One region of the Rhodoferax sp. GW821-FHT07F03 genome, then DNA from elsewhere that is predicted to be linked to it. Evidence: predicted binding sites of a transcription regulator. Region 1 holds the regulator's gene; each other region holds the start of a gene.
What was found. The regulator FNR, encoded in region 1, switches genes on or off when oxygen is low (the NO sensors DNR and NnrR bind a similar motif). The targets are predictions, from matches to a motif close to TTGATNNNNATCAA.

Region 1 (7,042 bases):
ACCGCGCCGCCCGCATGCGCTTGGATGGCGCGCCCATGTCGGCTAACAAGTTGGCCCGCAAGTCGGCCAAGCACGGCGCTTGGCTGTTACTGTCCCTGTGGACCGGTTTTACCTTTGTCTCGTATTTCACACCCACCTATGCGCTGCTGCAGGAGTCCATGAGCGGTAGCTTTGGTTCGTGGGAAGTGTTCTGGGGTCTGTTCTACAGCTTTGCCACCTATGGCAACGCCGGCTTCATGCGCGAGCAGGTCTGCAAATACATGTGCCCCTATGCGCGCTTCCAGAGCGCCATGTTCGACAAGGACACGCTGATCGTCAGCTACGACACCACCCGTGGCGAGCCCCGGGGCTCGCGTTCGCGCAAGGCGGACCCCGCGGCCCTGGGCCTGGGCTCTTGCGTGGACTGCACGCTGTGCGTCCAGGTCTGTCCCACCGGCATCGATATCCGCGAGGGCTTGCAGTACGAATGCATAGGCTGCGCCGCCTGCGTGGATGTGTGCGACGGCGTGATGGACAAGATGGGCTATGCCCCTGGCCTGATCCGCTTTGCCACCCAGAACGGCATGGCCCAGGGCTGGTCGGGCCGGCAGATACTACGGCGTGTGCTGCGGCCTCGGGTACTGGTCTACGGCACGGTGCTGCTGGTGTTGACGCTGGCGCTGCTGGGCAGCCTGTTGACGCGTACCCCGCTGAAGGTGGACGTGGTGCGTGACCGTGCCGCGCTATCGCGCATTGTGTCCGGTGGCCAGCTGGAAAACGTGTACCGCCTGCAGGTCATGAACGCCAGTGAAGTGCCGCAGCGCTACCGCCTTACAGCCCATGGGCTGGGCGGGTTGGTGCTAGCCTCGGACGAATGGGTGGACCTGGAGCCGGTAGCCTCGCGCTGGGTGGCGGTGCGCCTGCATATCCCTTACGGTTCTGTCGAACCGGGCTCTTACCCGGTATTCTTCGATATTCAGACTGCTGATGGAAGCACCAAGGTATCGGAAAAGTCCACGTTCTTTGTTCCCCGCTGACCATAACTCCAGGAGACTGCCATGCCCTCTCATGTATCTGCTACACCGGTGCCGCTGCCATGGTGGCGCTACGGCTATGTCTGGCTGGTGATTTCTGGCCCGCTGGCCGTGGTGGTGGCGGCCTTGGTATCGGGCTGGATCGCCATCCGCCAGCAGGACCCGGTGTTGGCCCAGGACTACTACCGCCAGGGGCTGGAGATCAATAAGACCCTGGCCGCCCAGGGTCCGCTGGCACCGGCCGAGCAGGGGCGCAACCATGCTGCGTCGCCGCCCGGCTCGGTGCGTACCAAGTAGCCGGAGGGCACTATGCAAAGCTTTAGGGTGGTAGGTGTGGTCTGGCCCGCGTTCCTGGGCGCATGCATACTGGAGATGCTGGTGTTTGCGGTGGTCGATCCCTACAGCCTGCAATGGCTGGGGCAGCCGCTGCCTTTGTCACGCCAGGGCGTGTACAGCCTGGCGTTCTTTGCGTTCTGGGCGGTGGCGGTGCTGGTGGGTTGCCTGACGCTGCTGGTGGGCCAGCCGGTGACAGTGCCTAGAGACAGGGCTGAAGATTGACGATGCGCTTGAGCGCTTCGGTGTCCAGGATGCGGATGTGGCGCTGCTTGACCTCGACCACGCCGTCTTCCACAAATTTGGAGAAGGTGCGGCTCACGGTTTCCAGTTTCAGGCCCAGGTAGCTGCCGATTTCCTCGCGCGTCATGCGCAAGATCAGTTCGGACTGCGAAAACCCGCGCGCATGCAGACGCTGCACCAGGTTCAGCAAAAAGGCCGCCAGGCGTTCCTCGGCGCGCATGCTGCCCAGTAGCAGCATCACGCCGTGCTCGCGCACGATTTCGCGGCTCATGATCTTGTGCACATGGCGCTGCAGGGAGTTGACCTCGCGCGAGAGCTCTTCAATGCGGTGGAAGGGCATTTCGCACACTTCGGCATCTTCCAGGGCCACCGCATCGCAGGTGTGGTGGTCGTTGACGATGCCGTCCAGGCCGATGATTTCGCCAGCCATTTGAAAGCCGGTAACCTGGTCGCGGCCATCTTCGGTGGTGACGGTGGTCTTGAAGAAGCCTGTGCGGATGGCGTACAGCGCCTTGAAGGTTTCGCCGTTATGGAACAACGCCGTGCCTCGCAGTACCTTTCGGCGCACTGCTACCAGGTCGTCAATGCGCTCTAGCTCTTCTTTGTTCAGGCCCAAGGGCATGCACAGCTCACGCAGGTTGCAGTTGGAGCAAGCGACTTTGATTGAGGTGGGGACCATGCGCAGAGTATGAACTTGATGGAGATCAATGGAGCTATTTGATGTATCTCATTGTCTCTGGTGCCATCTGCTGCGGTTTTGATCCACGTCAATGAAACAAGCGTGGCTTCGCGGCACATTCCAGTCATGCAACCTGACTGCCCGCCATGACCCGTGTTTTGCCCGAATTGTTACGCCGTTTTGATGTGCCTGGGCCGCGGTACACGTCCTATCCTACCGCCGACAGGTTTGTCGAGGCCTTTACCTGTGAGGACTATGGCCGGGCCCTGCAGCAACGCAATCAGGGGGCGGCAGCACTGAGCCTGCCCCTGTCGCTATATGTGCACATACCGTTTTGCGAGTCGCTTTGCTACTACTGCGCCTGCAACAAGATCATCACCAAGCGGCATGAGCGCGGAGCCGCCTATCTGCGCTATCTGGAGCGCGAAACCGCTCTGCACACCGCCCAGCTGGGCGAGCGGCGCAATGTCAGCCAACTGCACCTGGGCGGCGGCAGCCCTACTTTTTTGAGTGACGACGAGCTGGCCCAGCTGATGGCCATGTTGCGGCGCCATTTCGTGTTGGCCCCCGGCGGCGAATACTCCATCGAGGTGGACCCCCGCACCGTGGATGCCAAACGCCTGCAGGCCTTGGCCACCTTGGGCTTCAACCGGCTCAGCTTTGGGGTACAGGACTTTGATGCCGACGTGCAAAAAGCGGTGCACCGCATCCAGCCCGCGCAGCAAGTGTTCGAGCTGGTGGAGGTGGCCCGCACGCTGGGCTTTGAGTCCATCAATGTGGACCTGATCTACGGCTTGCCGCGGCAGACGCCGGCATCCTTTGCACGCACGCTGGAGCAGGTGGTAGAGCTGCGGCCCGACCGCATTGCCCTGTACGCCTATGCCCATCTGCCCGAGCGCTTCAAGCCCCAACGCCGCATTCTGGGCGCTGAGCTGCCGGCGGCGGCCGACAAGCTGTCCATGCTGTCGCAGGCCTTCGACACCTTTTTGGAAGCCGGCTATGTGTACATCGGCATGGACCACTTCGCCTTGCCCAACGACGCGCTGGCCATCGCCCAGCGCCAGGGCCGGCTGCACCGCAACTTTCAGGGCTACAGCACCCAGCCCGACTGTGACCTGGTCGGCCTGGGCGTGTCGGCCATAGGCCGCATAGGCGCCACCTACAGCCAGAACGCCAAGACCCTGGAGGAGTACTGCGACCGTATCGACCAGGGCCAGCTACCGGTGGTGCGTGGCCTGGCGCTGAACCGTGACGACCTGGTGCGCCGCGCCATCATCATGGGCCTGATGTGCCAGGGCGAGGTGCAGTTCGAATCCATCGAGCTGGCATTTCTGGTGGATTTCAAAAAGACCTTCGCCGCCGAGCTGGCGGCTCTGCAGCCATTGGTGGAGGCCGGCCTGGTGCAGCTGGAAGACAGCGGTATCCGCGTCACGGCCACCGGCTGGTTCCTGGTGCGCGCGGTGGCCATGGTGTTTGACCGCTACCTGCAGGCTGACCGCAATCGCGCCCGCTTCTCAAGAATCATTTGAACATGCAAACGGGCCTGGCCTGGACCGCACTGCTGATGGGCCTGGCCGGCGGTCCGCACTGCGCCGCCATGTGCGGCGCAGCCTGTGGCAGCCTGGGCCGTCTGGCCGGCGCGCAGCGGCCCTGGCTGGGCATGCTGCAGCTGCAGGCCGGGCGCCTGGTGGGCTACAGCCTGGCCGGTGCGCTGGCGGCCTGGGCGGCCGACAACCTGGCCTGGCTGGCTCGCCAGTCAACCGCGCTGCAGCCGCTGTGGACCCTGTTCCATGTGGCCGTGCTGGTCTGGGGCGGGACTTTGCTGGTTTTGGCACGCCAGCCGGTATGGGTAGACGGCATGGGCCGCAAGCTGTGGGCGCGCCTGCGGGCGAGCTCCGGCGGATATGGCTGGGCCTTTGGCGTGGGCGCGGCCTGGGCCTTCATGCCTTGCGGCCTGCTGTATTCGGCCCTGCTGGTGGCGGCCCTGAGCGGCGGGCCACTGGATGGCGCTTTGTGCATGGCCTTGTTTGCCGCAGGCAGCGCCATCACCCTTATAGCCGGCCCCTGGCTGTGGCTGCGCCTGCAGGCCTGGCGCAGCCCAAAGCGCAAGGAGTGGGGCATGCGCGCGGCAGGTGGCGCCCTGATGGCCGTGGCCTTGTGGGCCGTGGTGCACGACATGGATCCGCGTGTGGCCGACTTTTGCCGCAGCCTGTGGTGAAATTCACCGCATGCACGCTAAATCCTATTTCTGGGCCGACCTCAGCACCCGCGACTTCGCGCAGCTGGACCCGGCCCGCACCGTTGCCGTTCTGCCTGTGGCCGCTACCGAGCAGCATGGCCCGCACCTGCCCCTGAGTGTGGACACCACGCTGGTGGATGGCGTGGTGGCGGCGGCGCTGCCGCACCTGCCGGCCGATGCCTCGGTGCTGTTCCTGCCAACCCAGCAGGTTGGCTTCAGCCCCGAGCACCAGCGCTTCCCCGGCACGCTGACTTTGTCGTCCGAAACCGTCATCCGTATTTGGACCGAGCTTGGCGCCTGCGTGGCGCGCAGCGGTGTGAAGAAGTTGCTGATCTTCAACTCGCACGGTGGCCAGGTCAGCCTGATGGACATCGTGGCGCGCACCCTGCGTACCGAGCATGATTTGCTGGTTTATAGCGCCAGTTGGTTCAACTTGCCGCTGGGCGCTGCGAACCAGCTTTTCAGCGCCGAGGAACAGCGCTTCGGCGTACATGCCGGCGACGTGGAAACCTCGATGATGCTGACCCTGCGCCCGCAGTTTGTGGACATGGCGCAGGCGCGCGATTTCAAGTCCAGCTCGCAAGACCGGGCTGCCAAGTACCCCATTCTGGGCAACGGCAAAAGCGCCAAGCTGGGCTGGCAGATGCAGGACTACAACGCCACCGGTGCAGCCGGCAACGCCGCCGCCGCCACGGCAGACAAAGGCCTGGCGTTGGTGGATGCGTCAGGTCAGCAGCTGGCGCTGCTGCTGCAGGAGATTGCCGAGCTGCCGCTGTCTACTCTGGTGGATGAGCCTGATCTGGGTTGATGCATAAAAACAGGCGCCAGCGCAGCTATATCCTGCGCTGGCAGCTATGTTTTAAATAGCAATCTGTTTTTGACCGGCTACACAAGCCCCCAGGCCAGCACCAGGGCTGTGCCCCACATCATCAGCGCCACCAGCCCGTCCAGCGCACGCCACAGGGCCGGGGCGCGCAGGCGCTGGCCCAGCAGCATCAAACCCAGGCCCAGGCCGGCAAACCACAGGGTGGATGCCGTGATCGCGCCCAGGCCAAACCAGGCATTGCCCGGCCGACCCCAGGCCAGCGAGGCGGTGCCGATCAGCACGGCTGTATCCATCCAGGCATGCGGGTTCAGCCAGGCGAAAGCCAGGGCCGCAGTTACTGCTTGGCGACGCGTCATCGGCGCCTGTGAGGGCAGGCCCACGGCCCCCGGATGGGTGCCACTGCGAAAGCGTGCAAACGCCTGCCAGCCGTAGTACAGCAGGAAGACGATGCCCGAGCCCACCAGTGCGCCCTGCAGCTTGTCCGACATGCCGCCCAGCTGGGCCAGGCCCAGCACGCTTAAGGCTATCAGCCCGATGTCCGACACGATGCATACCGCCACCGTCAACCACACATGCTGGCCGGTCAGCCCCATGCGCAGCACATGCGCGTTCTGCGGCCCCAGCGCCACGATCAGCGACAGGCACAGCACTAGTCCAGCGGTGAAGGCGGGTGTGAACAGCAAAGAGGGCAGGGTGGACATGGTGGACTTTGAACGGGGCTGTGGAACGGCCTGCAGTGTCTGGCATCTGTGCTGCTAATTAAACAAAGCTAAATTCAAATTACATTGGATAAAAAATAATTGAGTAAAAGTTCTATTCGCCCAGGCGCGCCAGCACAAAGTCAATAAAGCTGCGCAGCTTGGCCGTGGGCTGGCGTTCCGCACGGCGCACGATGTGCATGGCCCGCTGGGGCAATTGCCAGTCAGGCAACAGGCGGATGAGCTGGCCGGCCGCTATGGCCGGGTTCAGCAGGTAGTCCGCCTGCACGGCAACGCCCATTCCGCCCACCGCCGCCGCCAGCAAAGCCTGGCCGTTGTTGCTGACGAATGTGCCTTTCACCGGCACGGCCACCGTCTCACCGCCACGGCTGAAGCGCCATTGCGGCTTGCTTCCCCAGGCCGCAAATGCCAGGCAGTCGTGCTGCGCCAGATCCGCAGCATGGACGGGTACGCCCCGGCGCTCCAGGTAGGCCGGGCTGGCCGCAGCCCAGACCTCGGTGGGGCGTAGGGGACGCGCGACCAGTTCGTTGTCTGTGATGGCACCCGAGCGCAGCGCGACATCAATGCCTTCTTCCGCCATGTCCACCACCCGGTCATTCAGCACCAGGTTGATGTGTACGGCAGGGAAGGCCGCGGCGTAGGCGCTGAGCAGTGGCGTCAGGCAGTACACGCCGTAGGCTACGGGCGCGGAAATATGCAGCGTGCCTTGCGGTGCCTCGCGCAGGCTTTCTGCCACCCGGTCGGCGGCCTCCACGCTGGCGAGCGCTTCGCGGCAACGCTCCAGGTAGCTGTTGCCGATGTCAGTCAAGGCTTGCTTGCGGGTGGTGCGCTCTATCAGGCGGGCGCCCAACTGCTCTTCCAGTGCGCGCACATGTTTGCCGACCATGACGGCAGACAGGTCCAGCATCTGCCCCGCCGCGGCAAAGCTCTCTGCCGTTGCCGCCACCACGAAGACCTGCATGCTGCGCAATTTGTCGCTCATATTCGGAA
Region 2 (7,042 bases), on a different contig from region 1:
CCTGGCGCAGCCGTTGACCGCATTGGGGGCTGGGTTGTTGCTTGTATATATGCCGCCGCTGCTGGACATCCTGCCCATGTATATCCTCTATATGCTGGCCAGTCCCTGGGTTTTGGCATATGCCTTGCGGCACGGATGGAACGGGGTGATGACCTGGAGCCTATGCGCATGGCTGTTGTCGCAATTTGGGCTAGGGGCATGGGTGTATGGCGCCACCGTTGCGTTAACGGGGTTGGTTGTGCCTATCCGTGAAGTTGGTGCGTTCTCGGTGTTTTCATGGCAGTTTCTTTGGGTGTTGGGCCTGTGGATGGGGGCTAGCCGCCATGCGAAGGATGCGCGGCCTTTTGTGTTTCCGCACTGGGCCGTTGTGTTGGCGGTGCTGATGGCGTTTGCCGGGTTCGTATGGCGGCACGGCGTGGGGCAAGCGCCCTTTGGTGCCGATCAAAACCTGAATATGCTGTTTGACAAATGGTTGCTCGGGCCGCTGCGGCTGCTGGATTTATTTGCATTGATGGTGGTGGTTCTTCATTTTGGTCCTGCGCTTGCGTCGCGGATATCGAGCCTGCCATGGCTGGAGGTGCTGGGTGCAGCCTCATTGCCCGTGTTTTCCGCGCATTTGGTGATCGTTTTGCTGGCGCTGACTTTTTTGGGAAGCGACCCGTTCGCCCACGCCTGGTGGGTGGATGTGGTGTTGCTGGCGGGCTGCTTTGGTGTGCTTTATGGGGTTGCCCGGGTATCGCTCAGGCTGGACCGCTTGCACCGGATGGAGGTGGGGATTCGCGGCTCGGGTGTGCGCTTTTAATTTTGAAAGCGTGGCGTTGACAGTGGCCTTTAATGGCTGCCGGCAATTTGCGCAGTCGGCACTTGGGCTGGCGCGGACGCCGGAAGCTGCGCGGCAATGATCGACTTCCATAGCCGGTAGCCGGCTTCATTCAGATGCAGCTGATCGGGTTGAAACAGCTCGGGCCGGGGTTGGCCCTCAGCGTTCAACATAGGCTGGAAGATGTCGATGTAGCGCACGTCTTGCAAGCTGTGCACATAGTCGGAGATCAGTGCATTGGTCTGCTTGATTTTTGGCAGCAGTTCAACGCGCGACGGGCTGGGCTTGATCGAGATGTAGGAAATGCGGGCTTCTGGCAACTCCGCCCTCACGCTGCGTACAAACTTTGCAAAGCTGTCTCTCACATCGGCTGGACTGCGACCTTCGGCCAAATCGTTATCGCCTGCATACACCAGCACCTGCTTGGGCTTGTAGCGGATCACCAGTTCGCGCACGAAGTGGTTGCAATCGGCCATGGTGGAACCACCAAAACCGCGGTTGATGATCACCGGCACCTGTCTGAAATCGTCCGACAGGCTGGTCCACATCCTGATCGTGGAGCTACCCACAAAAAGAACGCCATCACTGGCAGGCAGCCGTTCGTTGTCGGCTTTGGCAAATGCATCCAAGCTGCTTTGCCAGCGGGTCTGTGGGCTCAATAGCGGAGCCGAAGCCTGTCCGCCCCCCACCGGAACAGGCGTGGATACCGCCAGGGCTACGGGGAATAACGGTGCTTCGGCACCCGCCTTGTGGATCGCACCCGAAAGCACCAGCAAAGCTGTGAGCGCTTTGACGCGACGGCTGTAGTGGGCAACGGTGGAGCGGGCGGGTTTCATGGGACAGGGCATTGTGGAAAATGGCAATGCGGCATCAAGTACCAGGTAGATAAGGATGCAGATATTGCTAAGCAATCCAGATGCCTAAATACTACGCCTGCTTGTCGTGCCACGCCTGTTTTAGCCCGGCTCGCCCACAGCTTTTAAAGCTTTTTGTGGCTTTTTGGGTGCTCAGCCGGGCCGGTGGCTGAGCGTAATCAGTCAGCGTGCCACCAGCACCGGTAGCGTGGATTCGGCCAGCACCTTGGTGGCGATGCTGCCCAGCAGCAACCGGGCAATGCCCGAGCGCCCGTGCGAGCCCACGACGATCAGGTCTACGTCCTGGCCATTGGCGTACTCCACGATGGCGCTGGCCACGGCACGCTCTTCCACAGTCACCGGGATCAACGTCACTGCGCTGCCCTGCTTGCACAGGGCAGCCACCTTGCTGTGGGCGGCGGCGGCATCCTGTTGTGCGGCTGACATGTAGTGCTGCAGGCCTTCGGTGCTCATTTCGCCCACGGCCAGATAAGGGTAAGGGTCTACGGCATACAGAACTGTCAGTTTGGCGCCCATATTGCGCGCCAGATCCACGGCCATTTCGGCCGCATGGTCAGAGGCGGCAGATCCGTCGGTGGCCAGCAAAATGTGTTTCAACATAGTCGCTCCTTCCATCCACTATGTGTGGTGTGTGATGGCATTGTGCGACCGATGGCCCGACACTGCAGTTGATCTGCGTCAAGCCAGTGTGTATCAGGTGTAAGCCTTTGTTTTGTTGCATAAAAAATAGCCCTCCGGCGCAGGTAATACCTGCGCTGGCAGCTATTTATTTGCTAGCGCTGTGGTTCAGGCCAGACGGGCGCGGTGCCGTGCGATTTGCGCGCTGACCTGGGCCGGCGCGGTGCCGCCCAGGGTATTGCGGGCGTTCATGGAGCCGCGCAGGCTGAGCACGTCGTACACGTCTTTTTCGATCTTCGGGTTGAACTGCTGCAGCACGCTCAACGGCAGCTCGGACAGGTCCACGCTGTGTGCGATCGCGGCCCTCACCGCATGGGCCACGGCCTCGTGCGCGTCGCGGAAGGGCAGGCCTTTTTTGACCATGTAGTCGGCCAGGTCGGTGGCGGTGGCGTAGCCGCGCAGCGCGGCGCGCTCCATGGCCTCGGCCTTGACGGTGATGCCGCCGACCATCTCGGCGAAGATGCGCAGCGTGTCCTTGAGGGTGTCCACGGTGTCGAACAGCGGCTCTTTGTCTTCCTGGTTGTCCTTGTTATAGGCCAGGGGCTGGCCCTTCATCAGGGTGATCAGGCCCATCAGGTGGCCGACCACGCGGCCGGTCTTGCCGCGCGCCAGTTCGGGCACGTCGGGGTTCTTCTTCTGCGGCATGATGCTGGAGCCGGTACAGAAGCGGTCGGCAATGTCGATGAAGCCAAAGCTCTGGCTGATCCACAGCACCAGCTCTTCGCTGAGCCGGCTGATGTGCACCATGGCGATGCTGGCGGCGGCGGTGAATTCAATCGCAAAGTCGCGGTCGCTGACGGCGTCCAGGCTGTTCTGGCAGACCACGGGGAACCCGTTCACATCCACCATGCCCAAAGTCTTGGCGACGCGCTCGCGGTCCAGCGGGTAGCTGGTGCCGGCCAGGGCGGCGCTGCCCAGCGGCAGGCGGTTGACGCGCTTGCGCACGTCCAGCATGCGTTCGGCGTCGCGGGCGAACATTTCCACATAGGCCAGCATGTGGTGGCCGAAGCTCACCGGCTGGGCCACCTGCAGGTGGGTGAAGCCGGGCATCACCACATCCACATTCTTCTCGGCGATGCTGACCAGGGCCAGCTGCAGGTCGGTCAGCAGGCCGTTGATCAGGTCCATCTCGCCGCGCAGCCACAGGCGCACGTCGGTGGCGACCTGGTCGTTGCGGCTGCGGCCGGTGTGCAGGCGCTTGCCGGCGTCGCCGACCAGCTGGGTCAGCCGGGCTTCGATGTTCAGGTGCACGTCTTCCAGGTCCAGCTTCCATTCGAAGTTGCCGGACTCGATGTCGGCGCTGATCTGCGCCAGGCCGCGCTGGATGTCTGCATGGTCTTGGGCTGCGATGATGTTCTGCGCGGCCAGCATCTCGGCATGGGCCAGGCTGCCGGCAATGTCGGCCTGCCACAGGCGCTTGTCAAAAAACACGCTGGAGGTGTAGCGCTTGACCAGATCGCTCATGGGCTCGGAGAACAGGGCCGACCAGGCTTCGGATTTTTTGTCGAGTTGGTTTATGGAGGAGGACATGCGGCAGGCACCAATGTGGCAGAGGGGGAGATGGAGTGGCGTACCAACGGCCGGTTCATACCCAATAATCGGGTCTTGTCATGGACGTTGGTATGCAAGAGACGCAAATTTTATCGAGCTTCGGTACGCTAGCCGACCCGGACGCCCCCACGCGCGTGTCCAGGGCCCTGGTATTTGATGCCTGCCAGGTGGGTGTGATCCTGCGCGCCGTGTTGTTTGTCGAGCTGGCGGTGGCCGTGGCCGCGCTGTTTGGGGCCCTGGGCGCGGGCGATTGGCTGACTCGGCTGGCCCTGTGGACTGGTGGCGCCTTGCCTGCCGTGCTGGTCTGGCTGCTGGCCGCTTGTAGCCTAAAGCGCACGCTGGCGCGCCTGCCACCCTGGGCGCAGTATGTGGCCGGGGTGCTGCTGGGCGCGCTGGCCGGCCTGTACGGCTGCGGCATGCTGGCCCTGATCGGCCTGATGGACCCCGTGCCCTGGCTGGCCTGCGCGGCGGCCGGCGCCTGGTTGTCCGCCATGGTGGTGGCTGGCTTGGTGCTGCGCGCCCGCGCCCGTACGCCAGCTGCCACTACGGCGCGGCTGGGTGAGCTGCAGGCGCGCATCCGGCCACATTTCTTGTTCAATACGCTGAACAGCGCGATTGCCCTGGTGCGCGCCGAGCCGGCCCGGGCCGAAGCCCTGCTGGAAGACCTGAGCGACCTGTTTCGCCACGCGCTGGTGGACCAGGGCGAGTCCGTCACGCTGGAGCAGGAGACCACCTTGGCCGAGCGCTACCTGTCCATTGAGCAGGTGCGCTTTGGCGAGCGCCTGCGCATCCACTGGGCGCTGGACCTGCGCGCCGCCCAGGCCCAGCTGCCGCCCCTGCTGCTGCAGCCGCTGGTGGAGAACGCCGTCAAGCACGGTGTGGAGCCCAGCGCCAGCGGGGCCGACCTGCGCATCAGCACCGAGCGGCGCGGCGACACGGTGGTCATCAAGATCAGCAACACTGTGCCCGCCGGGCCGGGCGCCGCCGGCTTTGGCGTGGCGCTGGACAATGTGCGCGACCGCCTGAAGCTGCTGCACGACGTGCAGGGCCAGTTCCAGGCGGTGCTGAAGGATGGCATCTACCTGGTGCGCATCGAGATACCGGCATGAAAGGACGCGGCCCATGACACTGCGCATATTGATCGTGGACGACGAGGCGCTGGCCCGCGCCCGGCTGCGCACCCTGCTGGGCGACTGCAAGGCGCCGGCAGCCCAAGTGGTGGCCGAGGCGGCGAACGCGCAGCAGGCCTGCGCCGCGCTGGCCAGCCAGACGGTGGACCTGCTGCTGCTGGACATCCACATGCCCGGCATGGACGGTCTGCAACTGGCCCAGCAGCTGCAGGCCCTGCCCCGGCCGCCGGCCGTGGTCTTCGTTACCGCCCACGCCGGCCATGCGCTGCAGGCCTTTGACCTGGCCGCGGCAGATTACTTGACCAAGCCGGTGCGCCTGGAGCGCCTGCAGCAAGCGCTACAGAAAGTGGAGCGGCTGCTGCAGGCAGCACCTGCGCCAGAGCCCGATTTGATGCAGGATGTGCTGGTGATACACGACCGCGGCCGCACCGAGCGCGTGCCCCTGGCCAGCGTGCTGTATCTGAAGGCCGAGCTGAAATACATCACCGTGCGTACCGCCAGCCGCAGCTATGTGCTGGACGGCTCCTTGAGCGAGCTGGAGGCGCGTCACGCCAGTGTGTTTATCCGTGTCCACCGCAACGCCTTGGTGTCGCGCCGTGCGCTGCGGGCGCTGGAAAAGCATTTCGACCCCGAGGAGGGCGAGGGCTGGGCCGTGCGCCTGCAGGGGCTGGATGAAGTGCTGATGGTGTCGCGCCGCCAACTGGCAGCGGTGCGCGAAGCCATGGCGGGTTAAGCTCTGAGCCTATGGAACTAAGCCGCCTGCACCACGCCGCTATCATCTGCTCCGACTACGCGCGGTCCCGGGACTTCTACACCCGCATCCTGGGCCTGCGCATCGTGGCCGAGAACCTGCGCGCCGAGCGCCAGTCCTACAAGCTGGACCTGGCGCTGGCCGATGGTTCACAGATTGAGCTGTTTTCCTTCCCCGCGCCGCCACCGCGTCCCTCGCGGCCCGAGGCTTGTGGCCTGCGCCACCTGGCGTTTGCCGTGGTGGATCTGGATGCGAACATCGCCAGCCTGCAAGCTGACGGCGTGGCCGTGGAGCCGGTGCGTGTCGATGAATTCACCGGCCGGCGCTTCACCTTTTTTGCCGACCCCGATGGCTTACCTCTTGAACTCTACGAAGTGAACCCGTGACCCCCATGAAAACAGTCTGGATCGTAGACGCCGCGTACATGTACAACTTCGGCCGTTCACGTGCCAACGGCTTTGACTACCTGAAGCTCAAGCACGAGCTGGTCAAGGCCAACGGCGGCCCGATCTACGAGAGCTACTACTTGAATTCCACCGGCGACCCGAACGCCGAAGCGCAGAACGCCTTCCACACCTGGATCAAGTCCGCGCCGCCCAAGGGCCCGCAGATGCGGGTGCAGCTGTACAAGCTCAAGGAGCAGCACAACCAGTGCCCGTCGTGCAAAACCCACTTCGACCGCACGGTGCAAAAAGGCGTGGACGTGGCAATTGCCACGCTGATGATCAAGCTTGCCGCTCAGGGCATTTATGACCGGGTGATCTTGTCGGCCGGCGACGGCGACTTTGAAGACGCCATCTCCTACCTCAAGTCCGATCTGCGCAAAGAGGTTTGGCTCAACGGCGCGCAGGCCACGCTGTCGGCCGATCTGCAGTGCTACGCCGACCGCGTGCTGTGGCTGGATGACATGGGCTCATCCATTGATAAATAGCGGTTGCTATTGAATTGGTAGCTTATGACGCAGTAGCTTCCTGCGCTGGAGGCTTATTTTGTTCAGAAGCTTCCTTGATGGAGGCGAAGCGCGCGGCCAGCTCGCGGCGTACTTTCTTGCGCATGATGGACTGCTCGAAGCGGCGTTTTTCGTCGTCCGTGCTGGGCACCAGCGCCGGCACGGGGGCCGGCTTGCGGTCGTCGTCCACGGCCACCATGGTGAAGAAGCAGCTGTTCACATGGCGCACGCTGCGGCTGCGGATGTTCTCGGCCACCACCTTGATGCCGACCTCCATGGACGAGGTGC
Region 3 (7,042 bases), on a different contig from region 1:
CGTGCCAGCAGGCTGCTGCACAAATCCTTGTCGATGACCGCCTCCACGCCCTGCAGGCTGTGGCCGTCGGCGCCCCTGGCGACGGGAATGCCGCCGCCCCCGGCTGCAATCACCAGCGCGTCGTGCTCCAGCAGCCAGCGGATGGCATCCAGGCCCAGCACGCGCAGCGGCTGGGGTGAGGCGACCACGCGCCGCATGCTGTCGCCGTCAGCGGCCATCTTCCAGCCCTTGTCGGCTGCCAGCTGCGCCGCCTGGCTGGCGGTGTATATCGGACCTATGGGTTTGCTGGGGTGGGCAAAGGCCGGGTCCAACGGATCGACCTCCACCCGTGTCAGCAGCGTGGTGATGGTCCGCGTAGCGGGCAGCAGGTTGGCGAGCTCCTGCTCCAGCAGGTAGCCAATCATGCCCTCGGTCTCGGCCCCCAGCACGTCCAGCGGGTAGCCGTCCACGGCGCTGTCCACCGCGTTATAGGCGGCGGACTGCAGCGCCAGCAAACCCACTTGCGGCCCGTTGCCATGGGTCAGCACCAGTGCGTGGGCGCTGGCGATACGGGCCAGCTGGGTGGCGGCGCGGCGGATATTGGCCAACTGGTTGTCGGCGCTCAGCGCCTGGCCGCGCCGCAGCAGCGCATTACCGCCCAAAGCGACGACGAGCTTCATGCCAGCGTGGCCACGAGCACTGCCTTGATGGTGTGCAAGCGGTTCTCGGCCTGGCTGAAGACTATGGACGCATCGGATTCGAAGACCTCATCAGTCACCTCGATCTCGCTCAGTCCATAGCGCTCGTGGACCTGGCGGCCCACCTCGGTGTCCAGGTTGTGGAAGGCGGGCAGACAGTGCATGAAGCGCGAGCGCGGTTTGTGGGTGGCCTGCATCAGCGTGGCGTTGACCTGGTAGGGCAGGAGTTGGTCGATGCGCTTCTTCCACACCTCGTCTGGTTCGCCCATGGAAACCCAGACATCGGTGTAGACAAAGTCGGCCAGCGCCACGGCTTTGAGCGGGTCGGTCTCCAGGGTGATGCGGGCGCCGGTGCTGAGGGCCAGTTCACGCATCTGCGCCACCAGTGCTGCCGGTGGCTGCAGCTCCGGGGGAGCGGCGATGCGCACGTCCATGCCCATCTGCGTGCCGCCAATCAGCAGCGAGCAGCCCATGTTGAAGCGTGCGTCGCCCAGGTAGCAGAACGACAGCTCGTGCAGCGGCTTTTCGCCAAACTCCTGCATGGTCAGCAGATCGGCCAGTACCTGGGTGGGGTGGGCTTCATCGGTCAAGCCATTCCACACCGGCACGTGGGAAAAGCGCGCCAGGTCTTCCACCACGCTTTGGTGAAAGCCGCGGTACTCGATGCCGTCGTACATGCGGCCCAGCACCCGGGCCGTGTCCTTCAGCGATTCCTTGTGGCCCATTTGCGAGCCCACCGAATCGATGTAGGTCACATGGCCGCCCTGGTCGTGCACGGCTACCTCGAAGGCGCAGCGGGTGCGGGTGGAGGCTTTTTCAAAGATCAGCGCGATGTTCTTGCCCTGCAGCCTAGGGTGTTCTGTGCCGGCTGTCTTGGCACGTTTCAGGTCGGCGGCCAGGTCCAGCAGATAGCGGATGTCGTCGGGGCTGAAGTCTTGCAGCGTCAGCAGGCTGCGGTTGCGGAGGTTGAAGGCCATGGGGGTTTCTCTGGTTAGATGGGGTCGCGTTCGATGGGGCAGGACATGCAGTGGCTGCCGCCGCGCCCGCGCCCCAGCTCGCCGCTGGGCACGGTGATGACCTCCACCCCGGCCTTGCGCAGCAAGGTGTTGGTGTAGGTGTTGCGGTTGTAGGCCATGACCACGCCGGGGGCCAGAGCCAGCAGGTTGTTGCCGTCGTCCCACTGCTCGCGTTCGGCCTCGTAGCTGTCGCCGCCGGTGGCCACGCTGCGCAGCCGGGGCAGGCCGATGGCAGTGGCGACCACATCCAGGAAGGGCTGCGTCTCGGTGCGTACATCTAGCGTGCCTTCGGTTTTGCCGGGGCGTAGGCTGTGCACGCGGATGGCGTCCACCACGTCGGGGAACACCGTCACTAGGTCTACATCGCAAAAGCTGAACACGGTATCCAGATGCATGGCGCCGCGTGACTTGGGCAACTGCGCGGCCAGCACATGGATGGCCGCACCCTGGGCGAACAGGCGCCGGGCCAGCTGGCTCACACCCTGCGGCGAGCTGCGTTCGCCCATGCCGACCAGCACCACGCCGTGGCCCATCGGCATCACATCCCCGCCTTCCAGCGAGGCCAGGCCGTGGTCGGTGTCCGGGTCGCCCCACCACTCGGTGACCTTGCCCGCAAACACGGGGTGGAAGCGGTACACCGCCGCCATCAGCAGCGTCTCCTGGCGGCGGGCCGGCCAGTACATGGGGCTGAGCACCACGCCGGAGCCTATCCAGCAGCTGTTGTCGCGGGTGAACAAGGTGTTGGGCAGCGGTGGCAGCAGCAGGTCGGCGGGGCTGGCGCAGCGGGCCAGCAGGCCGTCCATCTCAAACGGCAGCTCGGCCCGGGCTACACCGCCGATCAGGTGTTGGGCCAGCAGCGCGGGTGGCAATGTCTCCAGCCAGGGGCGCAGCTGCGCGGCAGTTTCTGCGTCTACGAAGTTGGGGCTGAGCTTGCGGTCCAGCAGCCAGGTGCGTGCAGTGGGGATGGCAACTGTATCGGCCAGCAGGTCGTGCAGTTCCAGCACTTCCACGTCGCGCTCGGCCATGGCCGAGGTGAAGGCGTCATGGTCGTTACGGGCCTGCGCCACCCACAGCACATCGTCAAACAGCAGCTCGTGGCAGTTGGCGGGGGTCAGGCGCTTTTGTGCCAGGCCGGGGCGGCAGACCAGCACTTTGCGCAGGCGGCCAACTTCGGAGTACAGGCCTTTGAGCAGGGTTGTCATGGTGATGCGTCCGGTTCTATAAGCTGAGTTGGCCCACGCTGAGCAAGTAGGCTGCGACCAGGGCCAGCGCCACCAGCAGCGCCAGTACCAGCCATTCCCAGGGGGTGAAGGCTTTTTCAGCGCGCTGGCGTTTGGCCACGATGTACAGCAGCGCACCGGGGGTGTAGAGCAGGGCGCTGAGCAGCAAGTACTTCAGCCCAGCGGCATACAGCAGCCAGCCGCAATACACCGTGGCTAGAGCGGCGATAGCGATGTCACTGCGGTGCTGTGCAGCCCGTGGACCTTCGCCGCGCCAGCTCAGCACCAGGCCGTAGACGGCGCTGAACAGATAGGGCACCAAAATCATTGCCGTGGACAGCGAGATCAGCGCCAGGTAGGACGCCTTCCAGAACAGCGTGACCAGCAAAAACACCTGCACCATGCCGTTGGTCAGCCACAGCGCGTTGGCGGGTACGCCTTTAGGGTTCTGCTTTGCCAGCCAGGACGGCATGACACCGCCGCCGGCCGGGGTGAACAGCGACTCCGCCGCCAGCAGCGTCCAGGCCAGGAAGCCACCGCCTACGGACACGATCAAGCCCAGCGTGATAGCTACCGCGCCCCAGGTACCCACCGCCTTCTCCAGCACACCGGCCATGGACGGGTTCTTCAGCCCGGCCAATTCAGGCTGGGTGGTGATGCCCAGCGACAGCAGCGATACCGCCATCAGCAGCAATAAACACAGCAGAAAGCCGATGACGGTGGCACGGCCCACGTCCTTGCGCTCGCGGGCTCGGGCCGAATAGACGCTGGCGCCCTCGATGCCGATGAACACCCATACGGTGACCAGCATGGTGCTTTTGACCTGGTCCAGCACCGAGCCCAGCTTGGCATCGCCCCAGAAATCCAGCCGGAAGGTATCCACCTGAAAGGCCATGGCCACCAGCACGATGAACAGCAGCAGCGGCACCACCTTGGCCAACGTGACCACCGCATTCAGCACTGCCGCACCCTGTATGCCGCGCAGCACCAGCGCATGGATCACCCACAGTGCGACCGACGCGCCCAGCACGGCCGCAGGTGTGTTGCCCTCGCCCAGCACCGGGAAGAAATAGCCCAGCGCACCAAAGGCCGCCACCAGGTAGCCCACGTTGCCGATCCAGGCGCTGATCCAGTAGCCCCAGGCCGAATTGAAGCCCACGTAGTCGCCCGACAAGGCCTGGGCGTAGGCGTAGACGCCGTTGTCCAGCTCAGGCTTGCGCAGCGACAGCATTTGGTACACGCGGGCCAGGGTCAACATGCCCACACCGGTGATGATCCAGCCCAGCAGGATGGCGCCTGCACCGGCGCCCGCCGCCATGTTCTGCGGCAACCCGAAGATGCCACTGCCAATGATGGAGCCCACCACCAGCGCCACCAGCAGGCCGAGGCCCAAGGTGCCTGGCGCGCGCGCCTGTACAAGCGGGCTTGGTGTTGCAACGTTCATGGTGTTATCTCTTGCATGGATGGGAGGATCGGGCCTGGTTCGGCGCTTGCACTAATGTTGTACAGACCGGTATCGGGTCGGCTGATCTATGTCAATGTTTCGCGCGGGTACTGCAAGTTAGACCGCTTATGCAAGCTGGGTTACGGGCTTGAAATGCCAGCGTGCAAGAGCAGCTTCCCGATCAGGGTGTTGCAAGCCATTGAGGCCTCTAGCGCTTATTCTGTCTGCGTGGGTAGCTATCTTTATTGATACTGCACGACGCCGCACTAAGCAAGGGCGTGGGACGGCAATTGGGCCTGCAGCGACCGCACTTGGCGCTCCAGTGCCTCGATGCGGTTGAGGTGACCGAGCAGCAAGGCCACGCTGAACAGGTCCAGGTCAAAGTCCTTGCGCAATTTGGCCGCAGTGCGTAGCGGGGCCACCCATTCGGCGCTGAAGGCGGACTCTTGCGGGGCGGCTTGTAGGGGGGCTAGCGGCACCAGGGCGCTGTAGTCGATCAGCTCTTCCAGGTCGGCGGTGCCCATTCCGCAGCAGCGGGATAGTTCGGCCAGGGTCATGGTCTCGCTGGCATCCAGCCAGACCCATTCAACGAGGGTGAGGTTCATGGTGCGACTCCTTGGGTGGCGTTTGGCGTGGATTGAAATGGGAGATGCGCGACAGCTCTACGTAAAGCTCGCGTTCCTGGTCCGACAGCGTGGTGGGTACATCAATATGGACAAGTGCATAGAGGTCGCCGAACCCGCTTTTCCCTTGGGCCAGGCCCCGGCCTCGCAAGCGCAACTTGCGGCCTGAGCGGGTGCCTTGCGGCACGGTCAGCAACACCGGGCCGTCCAGCGTGGGCACCTCGATTTCCGCGCCCAAGGTCGCTTCCCACGGAGTCAGCGTCAGGTCAAAGTACAGGTCGTGGTGGTCCGGGCGGAACAAGGGATGGGGCGCCAGCGTGATGTGCAGGTAGATGTCGCCATCGGCCCCACCGTTGCGCCCCTTGCCGCCTTTGCCGCGCAGCCTGAGCTTTTGGCCCTCGCGTGTGCCGGGTGGGATGCTGACCTCCAATGTGCGCGTGCCACCGGTATCAGCCAGGTTCAGGTTGAGTGTGCAGCCCCGGTGTGCGTCCTCCAGGCTGATCTGTACCGTGTTTTCATAGTCATGGCCGGGTGTGGACACAGGCGCGCGGGCCGATCCTCGGCGGCCATGGCCCATGGCCGCCAGCAGGTCGGCCAGGTCCATGTCGTCAAACGATGCAGCATCTGCCGCATGTTCGTGCCGCCATTGGGGTGGTGGTGCAAATTCTTCTCCAGCCCGTGGCTGGCCTAGCGCATCGTAGGCGGCCCGCTTCTCGGGGTCCTTGAGGGTGGCGTAGGCCTCAGCGGCATCCTTGAAGCGGGCTTCGGCATCGCTTGCCTTGGAGACGTCGGGGTGGGTCTGGCGCGCCAGTTTGCGATAGGCCTTTTTGATCTGGTCCAGGCTGGCATCGCGCGGTAAGCCCAGCGTGGCGTAGTAGTCTTTGTATTGCATAGCGGGTGGCCTTACGTAAAAGACGCATTCATGGGCCGGGTGTTCTGCACCCATGTGCCCGAACCTTAGGTTGCCGCGTTGCTGGCCGGCTTGTGCACGGCGAATGTATGGCCGCAGAAACCCATTCCCATGGTGTCCGCATCTGTGCCGGGCAGGCTGATCTATGTCAAGGTTTTGCTTGGAACTTGCAGCTGCGGAAGTTCAGCCGCTATCTCTGCAGCCGGGCAGTGCAGAGTCAATGATTGACAGCAGATGGCACAACAAGCTGTGCCTGCGCCACTATGGTGGTGGGCGCAAGGTACTGCGCATAGAGCATTTGTCTACACACTGCACATCCACAGCAAGGGGGCAGGGAAGTCCAACAGAAAAAGGGTTGCGACCTGTCCGGGTGTCCCGTTTTGATGGTCGGGGTGAGAGGATTCGAACCTTCAATCCTAGCCTGAAAACGCCTGTAAGCCGTTGATTTTGCTAGGACGCTCCGCCATGTGTCAGTGCATTTTGGTGCGTCTAATTGACACACTGGTTTCTAGTATATCGTCACGTTACTTCGTGTCACCTGTTTATGAGGACGTGTATGAAACGTGATTGGGACTTGATCCGAGCGCAGCTTACGGCCATTGAGGAAGACAAGGATTTCAAGGCGACAGTATTTGCAGACATTCCGCCCGAGCCTAAATGGACTACGCAAACTGAGGCTGTTTTTACGGCGGAACATGCGGAGTACAAAAAGATTGAGGCGCGAATCTTTGGGCACCTAGAGTTGCTTGTGAACAATGGGTATGTGGAGGGCGTAATCCTGAGCCGCTACTTAAGCGGGGACTACGGCTACGCTGCAAGCGACCCGCGTTTGACCATGGCCGGACATGACTTACTCGATACGATCCGCTCTGACACGCTTTGGTCTTCAATCAAGACAACGGCAAAAACAAAAGGTATTGAGCTTACGTTTGATTCAGTTAAGGCGCTGGCCGCATTCACCCTCAAGTCCATGCTGGGTTAAAGGCGGATTTACAAAAAAGCAGGTGCGCACAAGTACACGCGGTCTTCACCAAAGTTACTCAGGCTGGGCCGTTTGGCCTGAGGTAGGCGTCCCGGCCCATCTCGACAAACCCCTCGTGGGCAAAGCGAGGGCATGCATTGACCGATAGGGCTGCTGAGAGGCCGAAGCCT

Region 2: a site for FNR is predicted at 2,364-2,377, ahead of AC07R0_RS20090 (universal stress protein). Genes of this name have one in related genera too.
Region 3: a site for FNR is predicted at 4,439-4,452, ahead of arcD (arginine-ornithine antiporter). Genes of this name have one in related genera too.

Annotation. Positions count from the first base shown of each region.
Region 1 is NZ_JBWKQM010000010.1:167,726-174,767, forward strand. It holds gene ccoG (cytochrome c oxidase accessory protein CcoG) at 1-1,016, shown strand, start outside; gene AC07R0_RS16870 (FixH family protein) at 1,038-1,310, shown strand; gene AC07R0_RS16875 (hypothetical protein) at 1,323-1,571, shown strand; gene fnr (fumarate/nitrate reduction transcriptional regulator Fnr) at 1,549-2,268, opposite strand; gene hemN (oxygen-independent coproporphyrinogen III oxidase) at 2,415-3,797, shown strand; gene AC07R0_RS16890 (sulfite exporter TauE/SafE family protein) at 3,800-4,486, shown strand; gene AC07R0_RS16895 (creatininase family protein) at 4,497-5,315, shown strand; gene AC07R0_RS16900 (LysE/ArgO family amino acid transporter) at 5,393-6,034, opposite strand; gene AC07R0_RS16905 (LysR substrate-binding domain-containing protein) at 6,147-7,034, opposite strand.
Region 2 is NZ_JBWKQM010000013.1:68,831-75,872, forward strand. It holds gene opgC (OpgC domain-containing protein) at 1-802, shown strand, start outside; gene AC07R0_RS20085 (SGNH/GDSL hydrolase family protein) at 832-1,656, opposite strand; gene AC07R0_RS20090 (universal stress protein) at 1,858-2,295, opposite strand; gene argH (argininosuccinate lyase) at 2,482-3,891, opposite strand; gene AC07R0_RS20100 (sensor histidine kinase) at 3,996-5,033, shown strand; gene AC07R0_RS20105 (LytR/AlgR family response regulator transcription factor) at 5,047-5,787, shown strand; gene gloA2 (SMU1112c/YaeR family gloxylase I-like metalloprotein) at 5,799-6,191, shown strand; gene AC07R0_RS20115 (NYN domain-containing protein) at 6,197-6,736, shown strand; gene AC07R0_RS20120 (acyl-CoA thioesterase) at 6,759-7,042, opposite strand, start outside.
Region 3 is NZ_JBWKQM010000011.1:53,162-60,203, reverse strand. It holds gene arcC (carbamate kinase) at 1-659, opposite strand, end outside; gene argF (ornithine carbamoyltransferase) at 656-1,654, opposite strand; gene AC07R0_RS17755 (arginine deiminase) at 1,669-2,886, opposite strand; gene arcD (arginine-ornithine antiporter) at 2,912-4,357, opposite strand; gene AC07R0_RS17745 (chaperone modulator CbpM) at 4,624-4,962, opposite strand; gene AC07R0_RS17740 (DnaJ C-terminal domain-containing protein) at 4,943-5,872, opposite strand; gene AC07R0_RS17735 (DUF2513 domain-containing protein) at 6,447-6,872, shown strand.